One region of the Bradyrhizobium sp. CCBAU 11361 genome, then DNA from elsewhere that is predicted to be linked to it. Evidence: predicted binding sites of a transcription regulator. Region 1 holds the regulator's gene; each other region holds the start of a gene.
What was found. The regulator LexA, encoded in region 1, represses DNA repair genes until DNA is damaged. The targets are predictions, from matches to a motif close to TGTTCNNNNTGTGTTCNG.
Positions count from the first base shown of each region.

Region 1 (10,309 bases):
CCGCGGCTGAGCCGTCATGCGCGAGATCGTCGTTGAGTGCGGGCATACCGGTGGCCCAGGCTCCGCCGATGCTGCCGTCGCCCCTGGCGATGGATTTGTCCGCGTAGAGCGCGGCAAGGTCGGTCTGCGCGCTGCAATCGGCGGCGCGAAAGACCAGTGCCGAACGGGCCTCGTTCGGCACCCAGATCTCGAAGCGTCGCGCAATGGGCGTCGCCTGCGCGGAGAGGAAAGTCAGCACCCAGGTCTGGTCGACGCCGGTCCGATAGGGCACGCCGACGCCGAGATTGATGCCGACCTCGGCGGCGTCTTCCCAGCGCAGAAAACTCCTGGCGTTGTGCAGGTCCTTGATGATCAGCGGCAGGCCCGCTTTCCAGGTGCGTCCGGGCAGGCCGAAGCCGCGGGGAAACCTGGTGTGGCGGGAGTTGAACTCGAACATGTCGGCGGTGCCATAGTAGCCGTCGACGAGCCCCATCTCGTGGGAGATATCGGGGTCATTGTGCCAGAGCTCGATCGCGCCGACATGCGCCTCGTCGTCGCCGCAGAACAGCACCATGACGGCCTGCAAGAATTCGCCTGAAAACACCGGCACCGCCACGCCGCATGTGAGGCCGGCCGCGAGCGCCTGATCGGTCCGCTTGAAATAGGAGTTGGCGAATTTGGTGAGGATCACGGGATGGCCGCTGGCCCAGGCCTTGCCGGGAAGGCCCTCGTCGTATCCGAAACGCAAATTCTCGCTCACGGCCTTGAACGCGGACAGCCCTTCGCCATAGAGGCCGCCGCCGAATTCCAGCCGCATGCGCGTCCGGTCCGGCACCCAGAGTTCAACGACGCGAATGAAGGTTTTCATCGACCGTGTCCGCCGCCTCAAGCCAGTGACAGCATCGGCGATCTGGCCGCGGAGTGGACGTTCAAAATTCAGGCAGAGCCGCGCAAACTTCGTGCGACGGGGAGGCGCGGGGGATCTCCGCGGATTGGATTCTCAGGACGCAAACCGCACCACGTCGCCGGCCACGGCCGGCGATGGCGATTTCGATGCTGGCCCCGACCCGTGAGCCGGGGGAGCTGCCTCAGCCGATCGGCAGGCGGGTGATGGTCGGCCGACCATCGGCGATGACCTGCGGCTTGTGCTCGCGCTCGCCGACGGGCTGGGTCACCGGCAACTGCAGCACGGTCGCGCGCTGGCCTTCGACGAGCTGCGTCACCAGTACGTATTTGCCGTCGGGGAATTCGATCGCGTCGTGATGGCGATCGGGAATGTGCGGATCGATCTTGCCGAACTTGCCGACGCGGGAGTTGATGGTGCGCGTCCAGATCCAGCGATTGTCGTAGCGGACGTTGTCGGCGAAGGCGAGCTCCGTCCCCGGCAGCAGGCAGACCGCGACGGACATGTCGGCTTCAGAGGCGAAGCCGCGCGTCGAGGTGCCTCGGAAAGTGGTCGTGACGATCGTCTCGCCGACTTCTGCGGGACGCGTCGCGACGGCATGCAGACTGTAGTCACACATCGGGTGCTCCTCATTCAGGGATAGCGACCCGCGCCTCCTTCGGAGGCACTAGCCCCTATCAGAGTGGAAGCATGTTAGCGTCTTCTCGGTTGTAGGCAAATCTGCGACTTAGATCCGCAGGCTGCCATCACAATATCTTTTTCAAATGCACGAGGAACAAAGTCCGCTTCTGTGCATTTGGCGTGCGTCCCCGTCAGCGACCAGCAGGTGCCGACCAGCCCGAATATTGCCAGCGGGTTGCGACGGCTTCGCGACGGCGTTGCGGGCATTGCGCAATTGCTCGCTCGTCGTCGTCTGCGCTGCCTTGCGGACATGGTGTGACTGTGCGGCGAAGGCTTGCGACGCTGATGCTGCGATCAGCGTGATCGTGACGGCGCTCAAAACGATCTTGCGCATGATGGTCTCCTCGATCTCCAGCGTCGCGAAGCGATGAGGGCTTCGTGCGGCGTGCCCGAGGATGTACCGCTGGAGAGGGGCCGGATAATCTGTGCAAAACCAGAAAGACTATCCAGCCGGAGCGGACAATCGTCCGCTCCAATCGTCAACGCGCGGGTCGCCAACCGGCGGAGCGCGCTCAGTACTTGCGGTAAAGGCCGATCAGCTTGCCCTGAATCTTCACCCGGTTGGGCGGCAGGATGCGGACCTCATAGGCCGCATTGGCGGGCTCGAGCGCGATCGAGGCACCGCGGCGGCGAAAGCGCTTCAGCGTCGCTTCCTCGTCGTCGATCAGCGCCACCACGATGTCGCCGGTGTCGGCGCTCTCGTTGCGCTGGATCAGCGCCATGTCGCCGTCGAGGATGCCGGCTTCGACCATCGAGTCGCCGCGCACTTCGAGCGCGTAGTGCTCGCCCGACCCGAGCATGTCAGGCGGTACGCTGATGGTGTGGCTGCGGGTCTGCAGCGCTTCGATCGGCGTGCCGGCCGCGATGCGGCCCATCACCGGCACCGCAACGGGGCGTTCGCCCTCGTCCACGGAGGCGCTGGAGCTCGCTCGCACCTTGCCGAGATTGCCCTCGATGACGCTCGGCGTGAAGCCACGCCGGTTGCCGGCGGCGGCCTGGAGCTCGGGCAGCTTGATCACCTCGATCGCGCGGGCCCGGTTGGGCAGACGCCGGATGAAGCCGCGCTCCTCCAGTGCGGTGATCAGGCGATGGATGCCTGACTTCGAGCGCAGGTCGAGCGCGTCCTTCATCTCGTCGAAGGAGGGCGGCACGCCGCTTTCCTTCAAACGCTCGCTGATGAATCGCAGAAGCTCGTATTGTTTGCGCGTTAACATCTCGACCAAATCCCCCGGTTGATGTCGTTCGATTCCGAGACGGTGAATTCAGCGGCGAGCCGCTAGATGCTCGAAACAAATCATGAACGGACACTATATGTTCGATATGTGTTCCGCAACTGCTTAATTTACCGTGAACGCGACAAAGTTCGCGGAACGCGCACGACCTGCGGGTTCAGGCGGGCAGTCGCAGCACCTCGCAAGGCGTGCCGGCCTCGGCCTTGGGCGCGAACGGCGCGCGCACGAGAAGTGCCTGTGCCGCAGCGAGATTCGCAAGCAGCGAGGAATCCTGATGATTGACGGGAAGGGCGACAAGCGTGCCGTCGTCGCGCCGCTCCAGGCGTGCGCGCAGGTAATCTTCGCGCTGGTCATTGGCACCGACCTCGCGGCCGAGCACGGCGCGCTCGCGACGATGATGAATCACCGCGCGGCCCGACAGAGCGCGAATCAACGGCACCATGAACAGGAAGGCGCACACATAGGACGACACGGGATTGCCGGGCAGGCCGATCACACCCATCGCTCCTAACCGGCCGTGCATCATCGGCTTGCCCGGCCGCATCGCGATCTTCCAGAACGCCATCGCGATGCCTTCGTCCCTCAGCGCCTGCTGGACCAGATCGTGGTCGCCGACCGAGGCGCCGCCGGTCGTAATCAGGACATCGGCGCCGCTCTCGCGGGCACGGCGGATGCCGGCGGTGGTGGCCTCCAGCGTATCAGCGGCAACACCGAGATCGACGGTATCTGCGCCCTCCTGGCGGGCGAGCGCGTGCAGGGCGTAGCCGTTGGAATAGACGATCTGGCCGGGACCCGGGCTGATGCCCGGCATCACCAGCTCGTCGCCGGTGGCGAGGATCGCGACCTTCGGACGGCGGCGGACGGGGAGGTGCGGGTGATTCATCCCGGCGGCGAGTGCGAGGTCGCGCTCGGTGAGCCGGGTTCCCATGCGCAGGAGCACGTCGCCCTCGCGGAAGTCGACGCCGGCGGGGCGGATGTGCCGACCGGCGATAGCGGCTTCCTTGATCGTGATGCGCTTGCCCTCGGCGACCGTGTCCTCCTGGATCACGACCGCGTCCGCGCCAGCGGGAACGACGCCGCCGGTGAAGATTCGCACCGCTTCGCCGGCGCCGACTGCTCCCGCGAACGGCCGGCCGCCCGCCGCGACCTCGCCGATCACGGTGAGCTGTGCGTCGACCTTGGCCGCATCGGCCGCGCGCACGGCGTAACCGTCCATCGCCGACATCGCCTCCGGCGGCTGGGTACGCCGCGCCGCGACGTCGCGCGCGAGCACGTGGTGGTAGGCTTCGTCGAGTGGAATCATCTCTTCAGGCAGCGGCTTCACGCCGGCCAGCACCGCGGCGAGCGCGTCAGAAACCGGCATCAAGGCCACGGGGAAGACTCCTGCTGGGCACGTTCGGGCGAATGAACGGGGAACGTTCTATCCGAGTGCGGGCGCAGAGGCAAAACAGCGACGAAGCGGGATAATTCATCCTGTCGCTCGGCCGCCCTTCTATGGAGAACGCAAAGTGCGGCGCGGCATGGTCCGGACGATCAGAAAGACCGGTACGAGTGTGGCCATGGCAAAGACGACAATGACGAGAGCCACGGCCAGCATCGGTCAACGACCGGTTTGCTGGTCCGGACGGGCGTCCGGCGCCACGTCGGGAGCTTTGGGCCCTTGATCCTTGTCGGGCAGCGGATCGGCCCGGGATTTCAGGTCGGCGGCCTTGCTGATCAGCTTGGCGGAAAGGTCAGAATCCGACGTCGTTCTGGCGAATTCGAGCAGGAGAGAGGCCTGCTTGGTGAGGTAGGTCTTGCCCAACACGATGATGCGTCCGTCCGTAGAAGTCCCAACGGACTCAAGAGTCCGGAAGCGGGCATTCCGTTCCCGGAACTCTGTATAAAAATGTACAAAGCGATTTGGTTCCTGATCTCTGGCCAAATCGGTTCCGGGGAACTCCCCGGTTTCACCCGCAGGCCGCTGTATCTCGATCAGATTCCCAGCGCTTTGAGCGCATCGCCGACATCGCGGGGCGAGGTCACATGCACCGCGGTCAATCCGCGCGCCCGCGCGCCCTCGACGTTTTCGGCGAGGTCGTCGAAGAACACGATGCGCCTGGCGGGCACGCCGATGGCCGCCACGACATGGTCGAATGCCGCTGCGTCCGGCTTGCGCAGGCCGATGCTGGACGACAGATAAAGCTCGCGGAAATGGCCGAGCAGGCCGGCATATTCCTTCGAGAAATGGTCGACATGCGGCCGGTTGGTGTTGGAGAAGGCGTAGAGCGGCATGCGCTTCGCCGCGCGCGGCAACAACTCCGCGATATCAGGCATCTCGCCCGCGAAGATCGCGTTCCAGCCCTCGAGGAATTGCGCATCCGAGATGCCGATCCCGAGCGAGGCGCGCAGCGAGGCGAAATAGTCCTCGTCGCTGATCTTGCCGACCTCGTGCAGCCGATAGGCCTCGCTGTCGCGCACATAGCGGGCAACGATCGCCTCCGGCTTGCAGCCGGCATGTCCCGCCCAGCAGGCGATCGCCTTCGAGAAATCGATGTCGAGCACGACACGCCCGAGATCGAACAAAAGCGCATCCGCGCTGCCGGGAGAGAGCGAGGTCATTGCATCCTTTCAGATCAGTATCGGTAAGGTTCGTGGTCGAACAGCGGGAACGCGCTGAACACGCTCGGCGCATTCGTTGCGGTCGCCTGATGCAGGCAGGACTTGTTGACCTCGGCGAACGAGGTGGCGCCCAACAGGCCGAGGCAGCGCAGCACCTCGTCCTCCAGAAGCTCCAGCATCCGCGTCACGCCGGCTTCGCCGGCCGCCGCCAGCGCCCAGCATTGCAACCGGCCGATGCCGACGAGGTCCGCGCCCGCCGCGATCGCCTTGACGATGTCGGTGCCGCGGCCGAAGCCGCCATCGACCATGATCTTGGCGCGGCCCTTCACGGCCTCGACGATCTCAGGCAGCACATGCATGGCGCCACGGCCGTGATCGAGCTGGCGGCCGCCATGGTTGGAGACGTAGATCCATTCGACGCCGTGATCGATCGCGATCAGCGCGTCCTCGGCGGTGGCAATACCCTTGAGGATCAGCGGAATCTTGAACTTGTCCTTGATCATCTTCACGGACCGCCACTCCAGGCCCTTCTGGAATTCGCCGCCGGTGGCGCGCAGGCGGCTCTCGCGAACGTAGCGCTTGGCGATGTCACGTTCGCGACGGCTGTAATGGGCGGTGTCGACGGTCAGGCAGAAGGCGGCGTAGGCGTGCTTTTCGGCCCGGCTGACGACATCGGCGACGTAGGCGTCGTCGCCGCGCACATAGAGCTGGAACAGGCGCAGCGCATCGGGAGCGGCCTCGGCGGTCTTCTCCAGGCCGGGCTCGGACACCGAGCTCAGCATGTGTGCCGCACCGAAGGTGCCGGCGGCACGGGCGACGCTCGCGGCGCCATCCGGGTCGAAGATCTCGAGCGCGCCGACCGGCGCGAGCACCACCGGCAGGCGCATCCTGCGGCCGAACTGCTCGACGGAGCCATCGACCTTGCGCACGTCGCGCAGCACGCGCGGGCGGAAGGCGATCTCGTCCAGCGCCATCCGGTTGCGGCGCATCGTGGTCTCGGTCTCGGCGGCGCCGACGATATAGTCCCAGGCATTCTGGTTGAGGTTGGCGCGCGCCTTCCGGATGAATTCGTGCAGATTCTGGAACGGCTCGCTGCTGGCGCCGAGTTCGGCGTTCCTTTCCGGCCGGATGCGGGGTGCTTCGTTCATTATTATCCTCCCGAGAATTTGAAGCCTTGTTTCATCGCCTAACCCGTCCAGCTCTCCAAAACCATCCTAAAATCGCATAGCTGCGAGGCGTGGGTCGGTCGACCGATTGCCGCATTGCGCGAAACGGTTTCGGAACGTTGCCAAAAGTTTAGGTCCGGGCGAAGGGATTTTTACCGTGTATCCGCCGGCGTGGCCGCCCGGCCTTGAAGAAACCAGAATGGTATTGTGAGAAGCGAGCTGGATCGCCATTTGCATGGCGCCTCCCAAGCCCCAAGAGAACCGCTAAAGCAAAAAGGCAAGCCTATCCATGCGGAAATCCCTGCTGTTCCCCCTGGGCGCGCTCACGGGAGCGTGTTTGACCCTTCTGGTAGCCAGTCCGCACGGCGGCGTGTGGGCGGCGCGGGCGGCAGCGAGCGCAGATGATGCCTATTCCCAGCTCAACCTGTTCGGCGAAGTCTTCGAGCGCGTGAAGGCGAGCTATGTCGAGAAGCCCGACAATGCCAAGCTGATCGAAGGCGCGATCACCGGCATGGTGACCTCGCTCGATCCGCATTCGCGCTACATGAACGACAAGGCCTGGACCGAGATGCAGGAGACCACCTCCGGCGAGTTCGGCGGGCTCGGCATCGAGGTCACGATGGAGGAGGGCCTGGTCAAGGTCGTCTCGCCGATCGACGACACGCCGGCGTCCAAGGCCGGCATCATGTCCGGCGACCTGATCAGCAAGATCGATGGCGATGCCGTGCAGGGCATGACGCTCGAGCAGGCCGTCAACAAGATGAAGGGCCCGGTCGACACCAAGACCAAGCTCACCATCGTGCGCAAGGGCGCCGACGCGCCGCTCGACATTGCGATCACTCGCGAGATCATCCATGTGCGGCCAGTCCGCTTCCACGTCGAGAACGGCGACATCGGCTATATCCGCGTCACCTCGTTCAACGAGCAGACCACCGACGGCCTGAAGAAGGCGATCGCGGCGATCTCCAGGGATATCCCGCAGGAGAAGCTCGCGGGCTATGTGATGGACCTGCGCAACAATCCGGGCGGCTTGCTCGACCAGGCCGTGTCGGTGTCGAGCGCGTTCCTTCAGCGCGGCGAGGTGGTCTCGACCCGCGGCCGCAATCCGGAAGAGACCCAGCGCTTCACCGCGCATGGCGGCGACCTCACCAAGGGCAAGCCGCTGGTGATCCTGGTCAACGGTGGCTCGGCCTCGGCCTCCGAGATCGTCGCCGGCGCGCTGCATGACCACAAGCGGGCCACGATCATCGGCACGCGCTCGTTCGGCAAGGGCTCGGTGCAGACCATCATTCCGCTCGGCGCCGGCAATGGCGCTCTGGCGCTGACGACGGCACGCTATTACACACCGTCGGGTCGCTCGATCCAGGCCCAGGGCATTGCGCCCGATATCGAGATCCTCCAGGACGTGCCGCCCGAGCTGAAGGGCCGGATGGATACCATGGCGGAGTCCCAGATGCGCGGCCATCTGTCGGCTTCCGACGGCACCGAGCAGACGGGATCGCAGTCCTACGTGCCGCCGGAAGAGAAGGACGACAAGGCCCTGCACGCGGCCTACGACTTCCTGCACGGCGTCACCGCGAATGCGGTCGCCGCGAAGCCCGCGCCGAAGGCTGCGGTGCCGAACTAAACGTCGCGACGCCCAGATATCGCCCGGGAGTGGATGACCGCTCCCGGGCGAATTCGTTTTGGGACTTCGCGTCAGCTCGGGTTCATGGCGGCAAGGGTCGCTTCATAGCGCCCGTCGCGCTCGGGCCAGCGGCGGGCGCGGTCGCGTTCGAACAGCACTTTGTCGCGGGGATGAACCCGCAGCTCCAGCAATTGCATGACCTCCGCGACATAGGCGTCGAGCGGCATGGCGCGTGCGTCGCTCGCTTGGGGGTGGTGATCCCGCATCTTCGTGAGCGGCGGGATCACCGTCCGGTCGTCATTGCTGCTTCTTCGGGCCAATGTGATGCGGGACGTCGGTCTTCGGTCCGCCGCCGTAATGGTGGCTGCCGCCGGATCCGCTGGTCGTCCCGCCGTCGCTCTCTTTCTTGCCCATGTGGTGTGGGACCTCGGTCTTGGGCCCTCCGGAATAGTGGTGGCCGTTCTTCTCGTCGGTCGTGTTCGTCGTGCTCGTCTGCGCCAAGGCGGGCAACGCGACGAACGACATGATCGCAGCGGCGGCGATCAGCTTGCGGTGACTCATTCTGGTTTCTCCTGTTTGATCTTGTCGAGTTGGTGTCAATCAAGTCCCGGTGGCTTGACCGAGTGGCAACCAAACCCGGAGTGGGATCGTCCAGGTTGAGCAAGATCAAGTGCCGACGCGCGCACTTGCGTCCGCCGATGCGTAGATCGTCGAGTTGCCGCAGGCGACGGGAAGTATCGATCTTCTTACAGAAAAAATTTTGCATCGATCGCACGAATTCGATGGCTTCACGTCATGCTCACTATGAGCTGCGGCGCCGTCGAGAGACGTCACTGGAAGATGACTCCCTCGATCGAAATGACACGAGGACGATGGTCGCCTCAATTCATTACATGGCCTGGCGACAAAAAGATTTGGCTGGCGCGTCGCCCGAGTTTGATGTCCGTCAAAAGAGCATCAACCACGCGACCTAGCGTGCCCGCGCGAACGAGCGGCGAGAGTGTCGCGCAACGATGACGGGCCGCAATGTCGCACAAGAATGGGAAGCACGCTGTTGATTGACGAGACGATCCAGGTGGCCGGTCGGCCGCTGCAAGTTGCATTTCTCCTGCGCCGCCGGTTGTGGGAGACGATCACGATCAGGTCGGTGCTGATCAAGCCGCGGCGCGATGTGCGCCTGGATCTGTTTCGCGGTCTGGCGAACTGGCTGATCTTTCTCGGGCACATTCCGGATTCCGCGCTCGCCTGGTTCACGACGCGAAACTACGGCTTCAGCGATGGCGCCGATCTGTTCGTGCTGATCTCCGGATACACCGCGACGTTCGTATTCGGCTCGATGATGATGGAGCGTGGCTTCGTCATCGGGGCAACCCGGCTACTGCGGCGGGTGTGGCAGCTCTATGTCGCTCACCTGCTGCTGTTCCTGGTCTATCTCACCGCCGTGCACTACATCGCGCACAGCTTTGATGATCTCCATCTGATGGATCAGTTCAACGTCGCGCCGCTCATGAACTTTCCCGTCGAGACGCTCTCGCAGGGCCTGATCCTCAAGTTCAAGCCGCTCAATCTCGACGTTCTACCGCTCTACATCGTGCTGATGGCCGCGTTTCCCGTCGTGCTCTGGTTCATGCTGCGATGGCGCAATGCAGTGATGATCGGCTCGCTCGGCCTCTATCTGGCTGCCCGACATTACGAATTGAATCTGCCGTCCTATCCGGCCGGAGTCTGGTACTTCAATCCGTTCGCCTGGCAGCTGCTTTTCGTATTCGGAGCCTGGCTGGCATTGGGAGGGGCGGCGGCAAGCCGCTGGCTGCTGTCGTCCCGCACGCTGCTCGTCCTCAGTAGCGGCTTCCTGATCCTTGCGCTCGCGATGACGCTGGCGGAACGAATTCCGGGGCTGCGGGACTACATTCCCGAGGAGCTCGCCGCCGTCTTGATTCCAAACGACAAGACCAATCTGGGTCCTTATCGCGTCATTCATCTGGCGAGCCTGGTGTTCATCGTTGTCTCGCTCATTCCGATCGACTGGCCCGGTCTGAAGTCGCCGGTGCTCCAACCCTTGATCAGATGCGGTCAGCAGTCGCTGTCCGTGTTCTGTGTCGGCCTCTTTCTTTCGTTC
Region 1 covers NZ_LBJZ01000195.1:228,008-238,316, reverse strand. Annotated here, with positions in the region: gene XI08_RS36665 (GAF domain-containing protein) at 1-847, opposite strand, end outside; gene XI08_RS36660 (hypothetical protein) at 1,068-1,502, opposite strand; gene XI08_RS36655 (hypothetical protein) at 1,644-1,898, opposite strand; gene lexA (transcriptional repressor LexA) at 2,077-2,778, opposite strand; gene XI08_RS36645 (molybdopterin molybdotransferase MoeA) at 2,954-4,168, opposite strand; gene XI08_RS36640 (hypothetical protein) at 4,397-4,603, opposite strand; gene XI08_RS36635 (HAD family hydrolase) at 4,771-5,397, opposite strand; gene XI08_RS36630 (alpha-hydroxy acid oxidase) at 5,412-6,545, opposite strand; gene XI08_RS36625 (S41 family peptidase) at 6,853-8,190, shown strand; gene XI08_RS36620 (hypothetical protein) at 8,262-8,477, opposite strand; gene XI08_RS36615 (hypothetical protein) at 8,488-8,751, opposite strand; gene XI08_RS36610 (OpgC domain-containing protein) at 9,245-10,309, shown strand, end outside.

Region 2 (10,309 bases), on a different contig from region 1:
TGAGACAACCCCTCACCCAACTGAGCCCGCGTCTACCGGCGTCGCAGCCCTCTCCCGCAAGGGGAGAGGGCATAATCATGCGCATCGCGCCCGCAGCGAAATCAGAGATCCCGCTCCCAGGTCTCGCCTACCAGATCCACCCCGAAGCTGTGGTGCTTCTCTTCCTTCACGAGCTTGAAGCCCACATTTTGATAGATGCCGCGCGCGGCGAGCAGGATGCTCTGCGTCCACAGCGTCATCTTGCTGTAACCCCTCTCGCGAGCGCCCTGGATGCACTGCTCGACCAGCGCGCGGCCGACACCGAGCCCCCGCGCTTTCTTCTCCACCTGCAACAGGCGAAGCTTGGCGATCTCGTCCGTGGCCTTGACCAGAAAGATCGAGCCGATCGGCTCTCCACCGGCTTCCGCGATCCAGCAATGTTCGCGTGCGGCGTCATAGTTCTTGATGAACTGCGCGCAGATCTCGGCGACCAGCGCCTCGTAGCTGATGTCCCAGTTGTAGTCCGCGGCATAGGCGGCGGCTTGCTTGGAGATGACCCAGCCCATGTCGCCGACGCGATGGCTGCGCAGCATGAAGGCCGCAGGCTGGCTTCGACGTGGATCCAGCACAGCCTCGATGGTCGCCATGGCCTGCGTGAGCCGCGTTGCATCGCCGGCTGAAAGCCGAGCCAGCATCGCGGCGACCTCATTTTGCGAGCTCAGGTTCAGCTTGGCGAAGGTCTGGCGGCCCTTGGCGGTGAGGCTGAGCTGGTATTGCCTGCGATCTGCGGGCAGGGGCCTTCGCGTGATCAGCCCCTTTTCGTCGAAGCTCTGGACGATGCGGCTGAGATAGCCGGGGTCGAGACCAAGCTCGATTCCGATCTCTTTCGCCGCCAGATCGTCGCGGTGCGCGAGTTCATAGAGCACCCGGGCCTCGCTGAGGGAAAACGGGCTTTGCCCAAGGTGCTGGTCGAGCACGCCGAGCTTGCGGGTATAGAAGCGGTTGAAGGCGCGGACCGCCGCGATGTGGTCGTCTGTCCCGTCAAATGCCATGGGTCACCTCGATACTTGCCATTGTCAAATAATTATTTGACGCTGGCAAGTATTTGGTGGCGTCAGCCGACCATGACGATCCGGCTGCGCAGCATGGTCCGGGACGAGCGGCCGAGCCGCCGCAGCAGCCGCGCCTCGGAGCGGCGGGCCTGGGGCGGGTAGCCACCGATCCGGTCGTAATGGTCGCGCGCGATCAAGAGTCCCTGATCGCCGAGCGGGCCGACCAGCTTGCGGGCCACGGCGCGGAGCACGTCGCGGAATCCAGTATCGGTGTACGGCGAGCGGGCATAGCGGAACACTGCCGCCCGGTCCCGGCCGCTGCTCGCGACGGCCTGGATGAACTGGGTGGTCTCATCGATCCAGCCGGTTTCCAGCACGGCGCCTGCGGGCAGGAACATCAGCCAGGGCGAGCGGGCCTGGAGCGCGCCGGCGGCGAGCGCCGCGCCCTGCGAGGATCCCTCGTAGCCGATGAAACGGCAGCCGGCGACGTCGGCCACGCGCTCGATGACGCCGTTGCGGGTGCCGTCGACCAGGAGCACTTCGCGGATGACGCCCGCGGCGGCACCGGGGACCAGCGCGGCCAGAGTTGCAACCGCCGTCTGCTCGACGCCCTCGGTCGGAATGATGACGCTCAGCATGATTGAGGCTTCGATGTCCGCACTTCGGGAGAAGCGTAACTTGTTATGATGTTGTCATAAACACGCGGCAATGCCGAGTGCAACTTTTCGGCGGGGCTTCGCTGTTCGATGGTAAACTGCCGGAGCTAACCTGACAGCGCCATCGCATCCAAAGATGTTCCGCGCGAGGTGGCAATATTGCCGAATATTTCGGCGCAATTTCGCCTTGACCGTATTAATCCGGAGCGAGACGACGCCCGGGAACGGGAAAAGCAGGCAATCCACGGTGCTGGAGAGAGCTTCGCATGACCGCCGATCAACTCGCCGTTAGCGCGCCGTCAACATCTCCCAGGCCGGCCGCCGCGCCGACCTTGCGGATCCGGGCGCTGATGCTGGGCGACCGCATCAATGCCTCGGGCCTCGAGCTCGGCGCGCTGGTGTCGTCGACGCCGGCCGCCTTCCGCGTCCATGCCGGCCTTGCCGTGATCTTCCGCTACGGTGTCGTGGTGCTGATCGGCCTTTTGCCTTCGGAGGAGAAGGTGCTGATCGACGGCCTGAAGCCGCGTGTGATCGGCGAATTCAGCCCCTATGAGGAGGAGACCGCGCAGGCGCAGCTCTGCAACGACGAGAGCGCCGAGGCGATCCAGCCGGGCGGGCCGATCTGCCTCGCCAAATTCTCCGACGACCGGCTGCTTCTGGTCGCCGACGCGCTCGCCAAGAGCACGTCGCTGGCACGCGACGAACGGCGTGTCGCGGCGGTGTTCGACGTCATCGAGCCGTTCGCGCGCGAGCTCGCCGAGCGCGGCCGCACGCCGCGCCGGCGCAGGGCCATTCTGCAACTGATCGGCAACGCGCTGCTGGTGCAGCAGCGCGTTGCGGGCCGCGTCGCGGTTGCCGAGAAGCCCGATGTGCTCTGGGAGAAGCCCGAGCTCGACCGCCTCTATGCCCGCCTCGAAGACGAGTACGAATTGAAGGAGCGTCTGGACACGCTCGAGCGCAAGCTCACCGCCGTATCCGAGACCGCCAATGCGCTGACCGACATCATCGACACCCAGCGCTCGCTGCGCCTCGAGATCGCCGTGGTGGTGCTGATCCTGATCGAGGTCGCGATCGGGTGTATCCAGATATGGTCGGGGACGCATTGAGAGCGAGCTGCGCATTGCAGTGCCCTCTCCCCTTGCGGGAGAGGGCAGCACCGCTGGTCGACGCGGGCTGACTGGGTGAGGGGTCTGCTTCCGCATACTCGAATCGTGCGTTGTGACACGCGCTGTCGCCGCATTCTTCGTCATTGCGAGCGAAGCGAAGCAATCCAGAATCCCGCCGCAGAACCAGTCTGGATTGCTTCGCTTCGCTCGCAATGACGGGTTGGCTGACATCGCGCGTTAATCAAATTAGCTCTTCATCGCTTGCAGCACCTCCGCGCAATGCCGCGCGATCGTTAGTTCCTCATTCGTTGGGATGACGAACACGTCGATAGCACTCTCGCCGCCGCTGATGCGCTCGCGTCCCTCATCATTCGCGACGGCATCGATGCGCACGCCGAGCCAGGCGAGGCGCTCACCGATCGCGCCGCGGATCTCCTTCGCATGCTCGCCGATGCCGCCGGTGAAGATCAGGCAGTCCAGCCCGCCAAGCGTGGTCGCCATCATCGCGATCTCCTGCGCCGCGCGGAAGGTGAAGAGATCGACCGCCTCCCGTGCTGCAGCCTCGCGGCTTGCGAGCAGCGTGCGCATGTCCGCGGAGAGGCCGGAAACGCCGAGCAGGCCTGACTCGTGATAGAGCAGGTGCTGGACATCCTCGACGGACATTCTCTCGTGCTGTTGCAGATAGAGCAGCACGCCGGGGTCGATCGTGCCGCTTCGCGTGCCCATCACGAGGCCGTCGAGCGGCGTCAGTCCCATCGTGGTGTCGACGCTGCGGCCGTTGCGGAGTGCGCAGAGGCTTGCGCCATTGCCGAGATGCGCGATAACGGTGCGCCTCGCGACGAGCTCCGGCGCGATTCCGGCGAGGCGGCCCGCGACATATTCGAACGACAGCCCGTGAAAGCCGTAGCGCCGGATGCTCTGCTGTTCATAGCGCCTCGGAATCGCGAAGCGGCTCGCAGGCGGTGCAAGTCCGTGATGGAAGGCGGTGTCGAAGCAAGCGATCTGTGTCAGCGCGCGGCGGATCGCGGAGAGGGTGCGGATCGGCGCGAGGCAGCGCGGCTGGTGCAGCGGGGCCAGCGGCGTCAGCGCCTCGAGCTTTGCGTAGACATCGTCGGTCAATTCGACCGGACCTGAATGATCCGGCCCGCCGTGGACGATGCGGTGGCCGGCCGCGCGCAAGCTGTCTTGTCCGAACCGGTCGTCGATGAAGGCGAGCACGTCGGCGAACAGATGACCGCCGTCGGCATCGGTCTCGTCCCGCCGCTTCTCGAACAGATCTTCGCCCGCAGGGCCTTTCACGACGAGCCGGGGCTTGGCCTCGTGCTCGTCGAGCAGGCCCTTGCAGAGCAGCGCAGGCTCGGCCGCCGAGATCTCGAACAGGCCGAACTTGATGCTCGAGGAGCCCGAGTTGAGGACGAGAACCGCCTCGAACGCCGGCATGGCGTCAGCCCGGCTTGCCCGGCCAGACCCAGTCGCGGATCTCGGGCATGTCCTCGCCGTGCTCGCGCACGTAACGTGAGTGTTCGATCAGCTTGTCGCGGAGCTGCTGCTTCACCTGCGCGGCTCTGGTCGCAAGCCCCGGCACGCGTTCGATCGCCTCGATCGCGAGATGGTAGCGGTCGAGCTCGTTGAGCACGACCATGTCGAACGGCGTCGTCGTGGTGCCTTCCTCGGCGAAGCCGCGCACATGCAGGCCGGCATGGTTGGTGCGGTTATAGGTCAGCCGGTGGATCAGATGGGGATAGCCGTGATAGGCGAAGATCACCGGCTTGTCGCGCGTGAACAGGCCGTCGAAGTCGCGATGGGACAGGCCGTGCGGGTGCTGATCCTGCGGCTGCAGCGTCATCAGGTCGACGACGTTGACGACGCGGATCTTCAGATCCGGCAGCGCCTTGCGCAGGAGGTCGACGGCGGCAAGCGTCTCCAATGTCGGCACGTCGCCGGCACAGGCCATCACCAGATCGGGCTCGGCGCCCGCGTCTTCCGTGCCCGCCCAGGCCCAGATGCCGATGCCGGCATCGCAATGCGTGGCGGCGTCCTGCATCGACAGCCATTGCGGCGACGGCTGCTTGCCGGCGACGATCACGTTGATGCGGTTGTACGTCCGCAGGCAATGATCGGCGATCCACAGCAGCGTGTTGGCATCGGGCGGGAAGTAGATGCGGACGATGTCGGCCTTCTTGTTGGCGACGAGATCGACGAAGCCGGGATCCTGATGGCTGAAGCCATTATGGTCCTGGCGCCAGACATGCGAGGTCAGCAGATAATTGAGCGAGGCGATCGGACGGCGCCACGGCAGGTGCCGCGTCACCTTCAGCCATTTGGCGTGCTGGTTGAACATGGAATCCACGATGTGGATGAAGGCCTCGTAGCAGGAGAAGAAGCCGTGACGGCCGGTGAGCAGATAGCCTTCGAGCCAGCCTTGGCAGAGATGCTCGCTCAACACCTCCATCACGCGGCCGTCCTGCGCGAGATGCACGTCGTAGGGTTCGGTCGGTTCCATCCAGACCCGTTCGGTCGCCTCGAACACCGCGTCGAGACGGTTTGACGCCGTCTCGTCCGGACCCATGATGCGGAAATTGCGCTCTTGCGCATTGAGCCGGATGACGTCGCGCAAGAATTTGCCGAGCTCGCGCGTCGCTTCTCCCGTGACGGCACCGGGCTGCGGCACTTCGACGGCAAAGCTGCGATAGTCCGGCAGCTTCAGCTCCTTCTTCAGCACCCCGCCATTGGCATGCGGATTGGCGCCCATGCGGCGATTGCCCTCGGGCGCCAGCGCCTGGAGCTCGGCGATGAGCGCACCGCTCGCGTCGAACAGTTTTTCCGGCTCGTAGCTGCGCATCCAGTCTTCGAGCACCTTCAGATGCGCCGGGTTCTCGCGGCAGCTTGCGACCGGCACCTGATGCGCGCGCCAAAAACCTTCGACCTTCTTGCCGTCGACTTCCTTCGGTCCGGTCCAGCCCTTCGGGCTGCGCAGCACGATCATCGGCCAGCGGGGCCGCTCGACCTTTCTGCGCCCGTCGCGGGCGTGCCGCTGGATCGAGCGGATGCTGGCGAATGCGACGTCGAGCGCGTCCGCCATGATCCGGTGCATCAATCTGGGATCATCGCCCTCGACGAACAGCGGCTCGTGGCCGAACCCGTGGAACAGATTGCGGATCTCGCCGTCGGACATCCGCCCGAGCACGGTCGGGCTCGCGATCTTGTAGCCGTTGAGATGCAGGATCGGCAGCACCGCGCCGTCATGGGCGGGATTCAGGAACTTGTTCGAGTGCCAGGACGCCGCGAGCGGGCCGGTCTCGGCCTCGCCGTCGCCGACGACGCAGGCGACGATCAGGTCGGGATTGTCCAGCGCCGCGCCGTAGGCATGCACCAGCGCGTAGCCGAGCTCGCCGCCCTCGTGGATCGAGCCCGGCGTCTCCGGCGCCGCGTGGCTCGGAATGCCGCCGGGGAAGGAGAACTGCCTGAACAGCTTGCGCAATCCGTCCTTATCGCGCGCGATATCAGGATAGATCTCGCTGTAGCTGCCCTCGAGATAGGTGTTGGCGACCATGCCCGGCCCGCCGTGACCGGGACCGCAGACATAGAGCACGTTGATATCAAGCGCGCGGATGACGCGGTTGAGGTGGGCGTAGATGAAGTTCAAACCGGGCGTTGTGCCCCAATGGCCGAGCAAACGCGGCTTGATGTGCTCGGGCCGCAACGGCTCGCGCAGCAGGGGGTTGTCGAGCAGGTAGATCTGCCCGACGGAGAGGTAGTTGGCGGCGCGCCAGTACCGATCGAGGAGATCGAGGTCGCTGCTCGCGGCGGCCGATTGTTGTTGATTTGTCATGTTCCTGCCGACCTTCACCCGGGATCGTCACCAACTGAGTTCCGGCGCGATCGATCCTTGGCGGCATCAAACGAGATCGTGGTGAGGGCGGTGTTGCGTGAGGTCAAAGGCAGGCGCCCGAAGTTTGGGCGCTTCTACTCTGCATGGGGTTGTTTTCACGTTTTTAGTTCTTGTTCTTGATTTGTTCTTTCGGCGTGCTATCTTGGCTTCATGAGTCCAGCATCCTCTCATGCTCTCAAGCACCCGCCGGTCACGGCGCCCTCCGAGCCGGCGGGTGCGCCTTCTGATTTCCCCGAGCTCGCTGTCGCCATCGACAAGCAGCGCAGGCGAGGGCGGGGCGCGCAATCCAACGCCAGCGGCCGCTATGAGGCCGAGGCACGCGTCGCCTTCGACGATGGCTGGCAGAGCCTGGAAGAGCTGCCGCCATTCAAGACCACGGTCGCGGTCGACACCTCGCGCAAGGTGATCACCCGCAACGATTCCCCCGATATCGGCTTCGACCGCTCGATCAATCCCTATCGCGGCTGCGAGCACGGCTGTGTCTACTGCTTCGCGCGGCCGACCCATGCCTATCTCGGCCTGTCGCCGGGGCTCGACTTCGAGACAAAACTGTTCATCAAACCGGAGGCCCCGGCGCTGCTGGAGAAGGAGCTCGCAGCAGCAGGCTATGAGCCGCGGATGATCGCGATCGGCACCAACACCGATCCCTACCAGCCGATCGAGCGCGAGCGCAAAATCATGCGCGGCATCCTGGAGGTGCTGGAGCGCGCCGGTCATCCCGTCGGCATCGTCACCAAATCGGCGCTGGTGGTGCGTGACATCGACATTCTCTCGCGCATGGCCAAGCGCAACCTCGCCAAGGTCGCGATCTCGGTGACCTCGCTCGATCCGAAGCTGGCGCGCACCATGGAGCCGCGCGCCTCGACGCCGCCGAAGCGGCTGGAGGCGCTGAAGCAGCTCTCCGACGCCGGCATTCCCACCACCGTGATGGTCGCGCCCGTGATCCCCGCGCTGAACGATTCCGAGATCGAGCGTATTCTCGATGCGGCCGCCCATGCCGGCGTCAAGGAAGCCTCCTACGTGCTGCTGCGGCTGCCGCTGGAGGTGCGCGATCTCTTCCGCGAATGGCTGATGGCGAACTATCCGGACCGCTATCGCCACGTCTTCACGCTGATCCGCGACATGCGCGGCGGGCGCGACTACGACGCGAAATGGGGCGAGCGCATGAAGGGCACCGGCCCGATGGCCTGGACCATCGGCCGCCGCTTCGAGATCGCCTGCGAGAGGCTCGGGCTCAACAAGCGTCGTGCAAGACTGACGATGGATCACTTTGCGCGGCCGAAGCGGAACGGCGATCAGCTCAGCCTGTTCTGATCGGGAAGCGGAAGAGGCGTAACATGGAACTCCCGGTCCCGGTGCCGCGGCTTACCGTCATCACACTGGGTGTGAGCGACATTCGTGCCAGCATCGCCTTTTATGATGCCCTCGGCTTTTCGCGCCGGCTGAAGGCGACCGGCGAGGCCGTCGCCTTCTACGATACCGGCGGTCCGGTGCTTGCCCTGTTTCACTGGGACCAGCTCGCGGCCGACGCGGCCTTGCCTGATAAGCCGAGGCCGACGACCTTCCGCGGCATCACGCTCGCCTGGAACTGCCGCGCGCGTGAGGAGGTCGATGCGGTGCTGGCTTTCGCCGTCAGCAAGGGAGCAAGGCTGCTGAAGGCCGCGCATGAGACCGACTACGGCGGTTATTCCGGCTATTTCGCCGACCCCGACGGCCATCCCTGGGAAGTCGTGGTTGCGCCCGGCATCGAGGTCGGCGAGGACCGGCGGGTGCATCTGGCCGAGTAGGTCGCTCACCTGAATAACGGGAATTGCGAGGGGTTCCCGGTTGCGCTGGGCAGGCCGCTTGCGCACGATCCCGGCCATGATTCGGGACAAGTCCGCCAAGACGTCGGCCAAAGCTGCGCCCAAGAAGGACGCTGCGAACAAGGCAGCACCTGCAAAGGCTGGAAAGGCCTTGGCAGCCAAGCCTTCGACCGGCAAGAGCGCGGGCCCGAAAGGCGTCATCGCCGTCGCGCCGCCGAGCTTCCGCCGCGAGCGGGCGCTGATCAAGCGCGGCATCTGGCCGGTCGCGGGCTGCGACGAGGCTGGCCGCGGGCCGCTCGCAGGTCCCGTGGTGGCGGCGGCAGTGATTCTCGACCCCGACCGCATTCCGCGCGGCATCGACGATTCCAAGCGCCTGACGGCGGAGCAGCGCGAGAAGCTGTTCGACAAGATCTGCGCCACAGCGCAGGTCTCGGTCGCCGTCGCCTCGCCCGCCCGGATCGATCGCGACAACATCCTGCGCGCCTCGCTGTGGGCGCTGAAGCGCGCGGTGGTGGCGCTGCCCGAGGCGCCCCGCCACGTCTTCGTCGACGGCCGCGACCGGCTCGATACGGCGTGCGACTGCGAGGCCGTGATCGGCGGCGACGGCATCGTGCTGTCGATCGCGGCGGCCTCGATCGTCGCCAAGGTGACGCGCGACCGGTTGATGTGCGCGCTGGCGCAGGACTGCCCGGGCTACGGCTTCGAGCAGCACAAGGGCTATGGCGTCCCCGAGCATCTCGACGCGCTGAACCGCCTCGGCCCGACCGTCCACCACCGCAGCTTCTTCGCCCCCGTCGCCGCCGCTCGCGCCAAGCACATGCCCTGGACGGTGGAGCCGGTGCAGGACCTGTTTTCGCTGACCGAGGTTGGAGCGCAGGTGGAAGCGAGCGTCGAGGTCGACGCGTCGGCGAATCTCTAGGGTCTAGTCCCGCAACCTCCACATCGTCATGGCCGGGCATAGCCGTCCGAAGGACGGCGTCGCTTCCGCTCGCCTATGACCCGGCCATCCACGTCTTTGCCGCGGTACGAAAGAACGTGGATGCCCGGGACAAGCCCGGGCATGACGAGCAGAGGGTCGTTGCCACGACGCGCAGCACCCTTTATCAAAACACTCGTGAGCGAATAGGGCCGGCTGGACGGGTTGGCTGCATCTTTCGGGCGTTGCATGCGGTTTACCTCCCTGGTCATCGAGCTCATTCGCGCCCGGCCGCGGCTGATCGTGTGGATCGCCGTGCTGCTCCAGGCCGCGATGTGGCTGTTCGTGGCGCTGGTGTTCTATCGCAGCCCGCCCGGCACCCTTGCGACCCTCCTGGCCTTCGGCAGGGAATACCAGGTCGGCACCGATCTCGGCCCGCCGCTGCCGGTCTGGCTCGCCGACATCGCCTATCGCGCTGCCGGCGGCCATATGTTCGGCGTCTATGTCCTCGCCCAGCTCTGCGAGGTCGCGACCTTCATCGCGCTCTATCATCTCTCCCGCGCCGTGGTCGGCTCACAGCAGGCCGTGCTCGCCGTGCTGCTGACCATGACGGTGCTGGCCTTCTCCTCGCCCGCGCTCGATTTCGGCCCGCTGGTGCTGGCGCGGCCGCTGTGGGCACTGCTGCTGCTGCATTCCTGGCAGATCATCGGCCAGCGCCGCGGCAACGCCTGGTTCGCCTGGTCGATCGAGGCGGGCCTCTTGCTGCTGACGACGCCCGCGGCGGTCTTCCTGCTCCTGCTGCTCGTCGTCTTCGCGGTCGCGACCGCCGGCGGCCGCCGCACGCTGCGCGCGCTCGATCCGCTGTTCGCGCTGATCGTCGTCGCCGTGCTGGCGCTGCCCTAT
Region 2 covers NZ_LBJZ01000185.1:110,266-120,574, forward strand. Annotated here, with positions in the region: gene XI08_RS26610 (bifunctional helix-turn-helix transcriptional regulator/GNAT family N-acetyltransferase) at 102-1,031, opposite strand; gene XI08_RS26615 (glycosyl transferase) at 1,094-1,669, opposite strand; gene XI08_RS26620 (RMD1 family protein) at 1,954-2,793, shown strand; gene XI08_RS26625 (acetate/propionate family kinase) at 3,040-4,233, opposite strand; gene XI08_RS26630 (phosphoketolase family protein) at 4,238-6,625, opposite strand; gene XI08_RS26635 (PA0069 family radical SAM protein) at 6,836-7,999, shown strand; gene XI08_RS26640 (VOC family protein) at 8,023-8,472, shown strand; gene XI08_RS26645 (ribonuclease HII) at 8,549-9,409, shown strand; gene XI08_RS26650 (glycosyltransferase family 39 protein) at 9,656-10,309, shown strand, end outside.
Region 2: the regulator LexA is predicted to act here: its motif matches at 6,797-6,814, upstream of XI08_RS26635 (PA0069 family radical SAM protein).

Region 3 (10,309 bases), on a different contig from region 1:
CAGGCCATCAGCAGGTTGCGGATGGTCGCCATCTGCAGGCCCGAGCCGTTCGCGGCCATGGTGCCGGCGACGCCAGACGACAGCACGTGGGTGGTCGAGACCGGCAGGCCGAACACGTCGGCGGCGCCGATCGTGGCCGCGGCGACGAGCTCGGCGGAGGCGCCTTGCGCATAGGTGAGATGGGTCTTGCCGATCTTCTCGCCGACCGTGATCACGATGCGCTTCCAGCCGATCATGGTGCCGAGACCGAGCGCGATGGCGACCGCGATCTTCACCCAGTTCGGGATGAACTTCGTGGCGCTATCGAGCCCGCCCTTGTAGGCGTTCAAGGTCGCGACCTCTTCCTTGTTGAGGTCGTTTTCTTTGTCCTTCATCAGGAAGCGGATGGCTTCCGAGGTCAGGTACATGTCGTTACGGGTGTTGCCGACCACTTCCGCCGGTACCTTGTTGAGCGAGCCGTACTTCACGACCTGGTCGCCGACATCCTTCACCAGCACCGACAGCGAGGGGTAGGTGCCTTCGCTGATGTGGTGCGAGGTGATGTACTGCGTCACCGCAGGACGGGGATCGCCTATGATCGAGTGACCGGCGCCCTTGGCCGCGATCACCTTGGAGGCGGCCTCCGAGACCTTCTGGAACTGGGCGACCTGGGATTCCGGCAGCGCGCGGTTGAGCGCGTAGGCGGTCGGCACGGTGCCGATCAGGATCAGCATGATCAGGCCCATGCCCTTCTGGCCGTCGTTCGAGCCGTGGGCGAAGCTGACGCCTGTGCAGGTCGCGATCAGCAGGCCGCGGATCCAGAGCGGCGGCGCCTTGTTGCCTTCGGGCGCGGCATAGAGCGCAGGGTTGCGCACGATGAACTTGAGCAGCAGCAGCAGCACTGCGGCGCAGATGAAGCCGAACAGCGGCGACAGCAGCAGCGCGTAGCCGATCTCGGTGGCCTTGCTCCAGTCGACGCCCGAGGTGCCGTCGCGGCCGCGCATCACGGCGTTGGCGATGCCGACGCCGATGATCGAGCCGATCAGCGTGTGCGAGGAGGAGGCGGGCAGGCCGAAATACCAGGTACCGAGGTTCCAGAGGATCGCGGCGATCAGCAGCGCGAACACCATCGCGAAGCCGGCGCTGGAGCCGACCTGGAGGATCAGCTCGACCGGCAGCAGCGAGACGATGCCGAAGGCGACCGCGCCGGAGGACAGCAGCACGCCGAGGAAGTTGAAGAAGCCCGACCACATCACGGCGACTTCGGCCGGCAGCGAATGGGTGTAGATCACGGTCGCCACCGCGTTGGCGGTGTCGTGGAAGCCGTTGACGAATTCGAAGCCGAGCGCGATCAGCAGCGCGACGAACAGCAGGATGTAGGGCAGGAAGGTCGTCACCCGTGTGCCGGTCGCGTTGACGTCGGCATAGATGCTGTAGGCGACGAACAGCAGGCCCGCGGCGAGGATGCCGAAGAACAGGATCATCGTCAGCGGATTGAAGCCCTTGTCGAGATTTGGCCGCGAGGCCGGCTGGATCGGCGCGGGATCGGCTACCGCGCGGTCGAATGCTACATCGGTCATGTCAGGACGCCCCTTAACTTTCAGGTAAGGGTATTGTCCGCGATGGATTTGAAGGCTGGATGACAAGCGGTGGTTGAAAGGCGTTTTCCCGCCGTTATTTAGGCGGCGCGCGCGGATTTCTTCTGCAAGTTGGCCGCGATCTTCAGATCTTCGACGAAGCGCTGATATTCCAGCACTTTGGCTTCCGGGTCGGGCAGCCGCAGCAGATAGGACGGGTGCACCGTCACCAGCGCCTTGCGGCCGTCGGGAAGGTCGATCAGCCGGCCGCGGGTCTTGCCGATCGGGGTGATCTTGCCGAACACGCTTTGCGCGGCGGTGGCGCCCATCGCCACGACGAGATCGGGTTGAACGGCCGCCAGCTCCCGCTCATACCATTGCCGGCATGCCCGGATCTCCTGTGTATTCGGCTTCTGATGCAGGCGGATTTTTCCGCGCGGCACGAATTTGAAGTGTTTGACCGCGTTGGTGACATAGACCTTCTTGCGATCGACGCCGGCTTCCTCCAGCGCGCGGTCGAGCATCTGGCCGGCGGGGCCGACGAAGGGATGGCCGGCGAGGTCTTCCTTGTCGCCGGGCTGCTCGCCGACCAGCATGATGGTGGCGTCTTTCGGGCCTTCGCCGAACACGGTTTGCGTCGCGTCCTTGTAGAGCGGGCAGGCACGGCAATGCGCGGCCTCCTCGCGGAGCGCTTCGAGATCGTTGGCGGTTGCCTTGTGTCCCATGATGGCTTCCGGACGTGGGGAAATCCGTCCGCCGGTCCAGCGTTCGGCATCGGCGAGCAGGGGTCCAAGTATCGATCCAAGTACCGATGCGTCCTGGAGGTTCCTCCGGCGCTTCACCGGCGCGTCGGTTGTGGTCAGCCGGTCGGGCTGGAAATGGCGCCGCCAGGTTTCCTCCAGGCGCCCTGGGGCCGGCCACTCCGCCCGGCTGATCCCAGGCGTGAAGGAGATCGCGTGACCGTTCCAATGGGCACAAACGTCAGGCGTGAGGATCGACCAGGGCATGTCGGCAAAACGACGTGCGAAGAACGGCGCGGCGAATGCGACGATGTGATGCTCCGGCTCGAACCAGGCGGCGTAATGCGCCTTCTGCTCGCGCCCGATCTCGCGGAAGCGGACGAGATCGCGCATCCGCTGCGCATCGCGCTGCACCGTGCCTGCCATCGTGATTGCCTGCGCCACGTCGGGATCGCTCATCGTTGCGAGCAGGTCGTGATCGACCTTCAACCGCCAGAGCAGGCGATAGAGCAGCGCAAAACGCTCGCCCTCGCGATGCAGGATCGCGACGCGGGCAAGCTCGATGAAATTGGCCGGCACGGTGAACGTGCTCTCGGTCTCGATCGGCGGAAGGCTCGGCGCTTCGGACAGGCCGGGCGGCATCTGGTCTTCCGTCTGGCCTTGCACGTGCCACACCACGTCCGCCGGGGCGACGTGATGCAGGGCGAATGCGCGAGCGGCTTTGCGCCAGCCGTCGAAATCGGTCTCGCTGTTCAGGGTGACGAGGTACATGGCACTCGAATCCTCTTGATTCCGCTCATGAATCCGAAGGCGCGCCAATTCGATTGACTCCCAGGGCGCCGTTAGCTTTATAATAGAACATATCATGAACAAATGAGCCAGCCGCGGGTTCTTATTTTTGAGCCACGGCACCTATCTCAAAGGAGCGGCGAGCATGAGCGGCGCACGCATGAGCGCGCTTGCGACCCTGCGCGGCCAGATCGAGCGCATCGAGACGGCGGAGGTCGTGCATCAGCGCGATCGCGTCGCGCTTGGCCATGGCGAGGTCGACAGCGCGCTGAAGGGCGGACTTGCGCGTGCGGCGATCCACGAGGTGTTTTGCGAGGGGCGCCAGGGCGCCGCCGCGACCGGGTTTGTCATGGGCGTTGCGGGACGCGTGACCGCGCGCCGGCCGCTGCTGTGGGTGCGGCAGGATTTTTCGGAACTGGAAGCCGGCGCGCTGTCGATGAGCGGGCTCGCCGAACTCGGCCTCGACCCGCGCCGCGTGGTGATGGTGCGCGCGGCCGATGTGGAGAGTGCGCTGCGCACTTCGGCCGATGCACTGGCCTGCGATGCGCTCGGCGCGGTCGTGCTCGAGCTCTGGGGCGAGACGCGGCAGTTCGATCTCGTGGCGAGCCGCAAGCTGACGCTGGCCGCGCAAGGCTCCGGCGTCACCGGCCTGCTGCTGCGGATGGCCGCGCAGCCGCTGCCCTCGACCGCGGAGACACGATGGATGCTGCGTGCGACGCATTCGCCGCCTGGCTCGATGTGGAGCGCCTGGGGCGCGCCGCGCTTCGATGCCGAGCTGTTGCGCAATCGTCATGGCCCATGCGGCCGGTGGATCATGGAATGGAAATGTGATGAGTGCCAGTTCAGTGAATCGTCGGCGTATCCTCAGCCTGTGGCTGCCGCACCTGCCCATCGTGCGGATCCAGCGGTTCCTTGGCAGCGCCGGACTGGGTAATAATCCTGAACCCAGCATCGTCGTCGTCAAGGAGACCAATGCGCTGGTGATCCATGCGCTGGATGAGGCCGCCGAGCGCCTCGGCCTGCATATCGGCCAGCCCCTGGCCAATGCGCGGGCGATGTGCCCGGACTTGCGGGTGTTCGATGCCGATGTCGTCGCCGATGCGAAGACGCTGAGCGACATCGCCGACTGGTGCGACCGTTTCACGCCGCTGGTTGCGCTCGATCCGCCGCACGGGCTGTTTCTTGATATCACCGGCTGCGCGCATCTGTTCGGCGGGGAAGCCGCGCTGTTGCAGACGCTGGTTCGCGCGCTCGGCCGACAAGGCTTTGCCGTCAGCGCGGCGATTGCCGGCACCTCGGTCTGCGCGCGGACTCTGACGCGGCAAGTCACAGGCACCATCGTCGCCGATGGCGGGGAAGCGGAGGCGATCAGCCGGCTGCCGGTGTCTGCGCTCGGCGCGGGCGAGGCCATCACCACCGGCCTGCGCCGCGCCGGCCTGAAGACCATCGGCGATGTCGCATCGCGCAGCGCCCACGAGATCACGGCGCGGTTCGGCGCGCGGTTCTCCACGCTGCTCGCGCACGCGCTAGGGCAGGGCGATGCGCCGATCAATCCGCGAAAGCCGCTGCCTGATTACATCGTGGAGAAACGTTTTGCCGAGCCGATCGCGACCGACACCATGATCGCGATGACATTGTCGCGGCTCGCCGACACGTTGATCGCGTCCATGGAGAAGCAGGGCAAGGGCGCGCGGCGGCTGGAGGCTGCCTTCTTCCGCACCGACGGCGTGGTGCGCGCGATCATGGTCGAGACCGGACGTCCGGTGACGCGAAGCGCGGTCATCGACCGCCTGTTCCGCGAGCGGCTCGATGCGCTCGCCGATCCCCTCGATCCCGGCTTCGGCTTCGACATGGTGCGGCTGTCGGCGAGCCGCACCGAGATCGTGGTGCAGGAGCAGCGCGATCTCGACGCCCATGTCCACGACAATGACGAGCTCGCCGCGCTGATCGACCGCATCGCCGCGCGGATCGGTGGAAAGCGCGTCGTCGTGCACCTGCCGCAGGACACGCATATTCCTGAATGTGCGGTGCTGGCCGCGCCGGCGCAGCATCACCTCGCCGCCGCCATGCAGGCCGAATGGCCGGCGCGCGCCGAGGGCGAGCCGCCGCTGCGTCCCTTAAGGCTGTTCGACAAGCCGGAGCCGGTCACAGTGCCGTTCGCGACCGTGCCGGATGGTCCGCCGCATCAATTCACCTGGCGGCGCGCGAAACACGCGGTGGTGCGGGTGGAGGGGCCCGAGCGCATTGCGATGGAATGGTGGCGTCAGGACGGCAAGCAGCTGACGCGGGATTATTTCCGCATCGAGGATGCCGAAGGCCTGCGCTTCTGGATTTTTCGCGACGGTCTTTACGAAGGGGAGGTGTTCGACGCCGACGGCAAGCCGGTTCCTCCCGGCTGGTATGTGCACGGTCTCTTCGCATGACCGCGTCCGCTTATGCCGAGATCGGCATCACCACCAATTTCTCCTTCCTGCGCGGCGGTTCGGATCCGCGCGCCTATGTGCATCAGGCAAGTATCCTCGGCATCTCCGCGATCGGCATCGCCGATCACAACACGCTTGCCGGCGTGGTGCGGGCCTACAAGGAGCTCGACAATGACAAGGTGCTGCACAAGCCAAAGCTGCTGATCGGCGCGCGCATCGTCTTCATCGACGGCACGCCCGACATTTTTGTCTATCCGCGCGACCGCGCAGCCTATGGCCGGCTCTGCCAGCTTCTCACCAGGGGCAAGCGCGGCGACGACATCACGCGGATCGAGAAGGGCGAGTGTCGTCTCACCTTCCCCGATCTCCTCGCGTTTTCGGAAGGCCAGCTTCTGGTCCTGACCCTGCCGCATCGCTTCGAGCCGGCGCGGGCGCTGGATGTTCTTGCAAAGCTCAAAGCGACCCGCGCCGATGGCGTGTGGCTGGCGGCGAGCCTGGTCTATCGCGGCGACGACCGGCGTCGCCTGGCGCGGCTCGATGATCTCGCGGGAAAAGCAAAGGTGCCGCTGCTCGCGACCAACGAGGTGCTCTATCACGATCCCGGCCGCAGTCCCCTCCAGGACGTGCTGACTTGCATCCGTGAAAAGACCACGATCGAGGCGGTCGGACGGAAGCTCGAGGCCAATGCCGAGCGCTTTCTCAAAACTCCACGCGAAATGTCACGGCTGTTCCGTGACTTCCCCGAGGCGATCGCGGAGACCATGCGCTTTGCGAACAAGATCGACTTCTCGCTCGACCAGCTCAAATATCAATATCCGGACGAGCCGGTGCCGCCGGGCAAGACCGCGCAAGGGCATCTGGAGGATCTGACCTGGGCGGGCGTCGATAAATATTTCGCCGGCGAAATCGATGACAAGCTGCGTGCCACACTCAAGAAAGAGCTCGCGCTGATCGCCGAGCTGAAATACGCGCACTACTTCCTCACTGTGCACGACATCGTCCATTATGCGCGCAGCCAGAACATCCTGTGCCAGGGCCGCGGCTCGGCGGCGAATTCGGCCGTGTGCTACGTGCTCGGCATCACCTCGGTCGACCCGACCAAGGTCGATCTCTTGTTCGAGCGCTTCATCTCCAAGGAGCGGCTGGAGCCGCCCGACATCGACGTCGATTTCGAGCATTCGCGGCGCGAGGAGGTGATGCAATATGTCTATCGCCGCTATGGCCGTCACCGCGCCGCGATCATCGCCACGATCATCCATTATCGTCCGCGCAGCGCCATCCGCGACGTCGGCAAGGCGCTGGGTCTGACCGAGGACGTCACCGCCGCGCTCGCCGACACCGTCTGGGGGAGCTGGGGTAGTGGCCTCAACGACATGCAGGTCAAGCAGGCCGGGCTCGATCCGCAAAACCCCATGATCAACCTCGCGGTCGAGCTTGCGACCGAGTTGATCGAATTCCCGCGTCATCTCTCCCAGCATGTTGGCGGCTATGTGCTCACCCAGGACCGGCTCGACACCTATGTGCCGATCGGCAACGCCGCGATGGACGACCGCACCTTCATCGAATGGGACAAGGACGACGTCGACGCGCTCAACATGATGAAGGTCGACGTGCTCGCGCTGGGCATGCTGACCTGCATCCGCAAATGTTTTGATCTGATCGCGGACCACAAGGGCGAGCACTGGGTTCTGGCGAGCGTTCCGCAGGACGATCCCAAAGTCTACGACATGCTGTGTGACGGGGAGTCGCTCGGCGTGTTCCAGGTCGAGAGCCGCGCCCAGATGAACATGCTGCCGCGCCTGAAGCCGCGGACGTTCTACGACCTCGTGATCGAGGTCGCGATCGTGCGGCCGGGGCCGATCCAGGGCGACATGGTGCATCCGTATTTGCGGCGGCGGAACGGCCAGGAGAAGGTGTGCTATCCCTCGCCATCGCCCGAGCATGGTCCCGCGGACGAGCTCTACAGGGTGCTGCACAAGACGAAGGGCGTGCCGCTGTTCCAGGAGCAGGCGATGCGCATCGCGATCGAGGCGGCCAAATTCACCCCCGAGGAGGCCAACGGCCTGCGCCGTTCGATGGCGACCTTCCGCAATGTCGGCACCATCGGCACATACGAGGACAAGCTGATCGGCAACATGGTCGCGCGCGGCTACGATCCCAACTTCGCCAAAAGCTGCTTCGACCAGATCAAGGGCTTTGGCAGTTACGGCTTTCCTGAGAGTCACGCGGCGAGCTTTGCGCAGCTCGTCTACATTTCGTCATGGCTGAAATATTATCACCCTGATGCGTTCTGCTGCGGCCTTTTGAACTCGCAGCCGATGGGTTTCTACGCGCCGGCGCAGATCGTCGGCGATGCCCGCAAGAACGGCGTCGAGGTGCGTGACATCGACGTGTCCTACAGCTTTGCGCAGAACACGCTCGAGCAGGGGAGCGGCAAATATTGCGCGGTACGCCTGGGCTTCCGCCAGATCGACGGCTTCCATTGGCTGGACGAGGATGAGGAGCGCCTGAAACACTCCCAGCTGTCATTCCGGGGCGCGCCACTTGGCGCGAACCCGGAATCCATCGGACCGCATACGCCTGGCGGAATGGATGCCGGGCTCGACGCTGGCGCGTCGCCCCGGAATGACGGCGGAGAGTTGGACTGGGCCGACCGCATCGTCGCCGCCCGCAACCGCCGTCCCTTCACCTCGCTGGAAGACTTCGCCCGCGACACCGGCCTGCCCAAGCGCGCGCTGATCCTGCTCGCCGATGCCGACGCGTTCCGCTCGCTCGGGCTCGATCGCCGTGAGGCGCTGTGGCAGGTGCGGCGGCTGCCCGACGGCGTGCCGTTGCCGCTGTTCGAGGCCGCCACCGCCCGTGAGCAGCCCGACGAGCACGCAAAGCCATTGCCCGTGATGCCGCGCCCCGAGCAGGTGGTCGCGGACTACCAGACCATCCGGCTGTCGCTGAAGGGCCACCCGATGGAATTCCTGCGCGAGATGTTTTCGCGGGAGCGCGTCGTCGCCTGCAAGGACGTCAATCATCAGAACGAGCGGCGCCGCGTCCGCTGCGCCGGCGTGGTGCTGGTCCGGCAGCGGCCGGGCAGCGCCAGTGGCGTCGTGTTCATGACGCTGGAGGACGAAACCGGCATCGCCAATGTCGTGGTGTGGCCCAAGATCATGGAGCAGTACCGCAAGGAAGTGATGGGCGCGCGCCTCATCCTGGTCGAAGGCTATATCCAGAGCAGCCCCGAGAAGGTGACGCATCTCATCGCCCAGCGCATGGTCGACCGCTCGCACGATCTGATCGGCCTTGCCAACGACGCGTTGACCCGCAAGCATCCTGTGCCATCAGGCGCCGCGCTGATCGAGCCTCTCAACGACGACCGCCGCGATCACGCGGACGCGCCGGCGCAGAAAATGCGCCACCCCCGCAACGTCCGCATCCTGCCACCGTCGCGGGATTTTCATTGAGGATGTCGCGCGGGATGCCGCCACGCCGTCATTGCGAGCGTAGCGAAGCAATCCAGAGTCTTTCCGCGGACGCAGTCTGGATTGCTTCGCTACGCTCGCAATGACGAGATTGTTGAAGCGATCGCGCGCCTTATTCTCGGTCGTCATACCCCGCGACCCGGCTACGCCAAGGCTTCGCTGGGGTTGAGGTCCAGGGGCGCCGAAGCTTTAGCGTAGGCGGCAAGCGGGGTATCCAGTACGCTGCGGCTTCTCGGTTCTAGCCGCGCTGTCTCTGGAATACTGGATCGCCCGATCAAGTCGGGCGATGACAGAGTGCCCCCTCTAAAAATTCACCCGGTTCGAGATCGCCCCGTCCACGACGAGATTGGAGCCGGTCGTGAACCCCGACACCGGGCTTGCCAGAAACACCGCGGCGCTTGCGATCTCCTGCGGCGTTGCCATGCGGCCGGTAGGGTTGCGCTTCATCGCATCCTTGTAGCGCTCGGGCATGTTCTGCTCGATCATCTCCCAGACGCCGCCCTTGAAATAGACGGTGCCGGGCGAGACCACGTTGACGCGGATCTTTTTCTTCGCGTATTGCCGCGCCAGCCCCTTGGCCATGTGGATCAGCGCCGCCTTGATCGGGCCGTAGGAGCTGGCGAGATCGGCCTGTGCGGCCGAGATCGAGGAGATGATGACGAAGGCGGCGTCACCGCTTGTCTCGCCGCTCGCTTCGAGGAACGGTCGCGCGGCATCGAATGCATGCACGGCGCCGAGCACGTCGAGCCGGAAATTCTGCTCCCAGGACGCCGCATCCTGACCTTGCGCCATCGCGCCGGCATTGGAGAACAGCAGGTCGATGCCGCCGAGTTCTTTTGCAGCGCCCTCGACCCAGGATTTCAGCGCCGCGCCGTCGGTGACGTCGACCGGGCTGCCGGTGGCGCTGATACCGCTCGCCTTCAACTCAGCGACGGTGGCCGCAACCTGATCCGCGTTGCGCGCGCACACCGCGACATTGGCGCCTTCGCCGGCCAACGTCGCCGCAATCGCCCGCCCGATGCCGCGCGTGCCGCCGAGGACGATGGCGTTCCTTCCCTTGAGACCGAGATCCATTGTTTTGTTTTCCTTGTTGTTGGTCGTTCGACTTTAGCGGTTTACGCTACGGCGTTGAATACGGTCTCCGCGTCATACCCCGCGACCCGGCTACGCCAAGGCTTCGCCGGGGTTGAGGTCCAGGGGCGCCGAAGCTTTAGCGTAGGCGGCAAGCGGGGTATCCAGTACGCCGCGGCGTCTCGGTTCTATCTCCGGCGTCTCTGGAATACTGGATCATCCGCCCCAGTGCGCAAGTGCGCACAAGGCGGATGATG
Region 3 covers NZ_LBJZ01000008.1:270,038-280,346, forward strand. Annotated here, with positions in the region: gene XI08_RS04890 (inorganic phosphate transporter) at 1-1,559, opposite strand, end outside; gene XI08_RS04895 (UdgX family uracil-DNA binding protein) at 1,658-3,067, opposite strand; gene XI08_RS04900 (ImuA family protein) at 3,231-4,019, shown strand; gene XI08_RS04905 (Y-family DNA polymerase) at 3,916-5,508, shown strand; gene XI08_RS04910 (error-prone DNA polymerase) at 5,505-8,963, shown strand; gene XI08_RS04915 (SDR family NAD(P)-dependent oxidoreductase) at 9,285-10,055, opposite strand.
Region 3: the regulator LexA is predicted to act here: its motif matches at 3,151-3,168, upstream of XI08_RS04900 (ImuA family protein).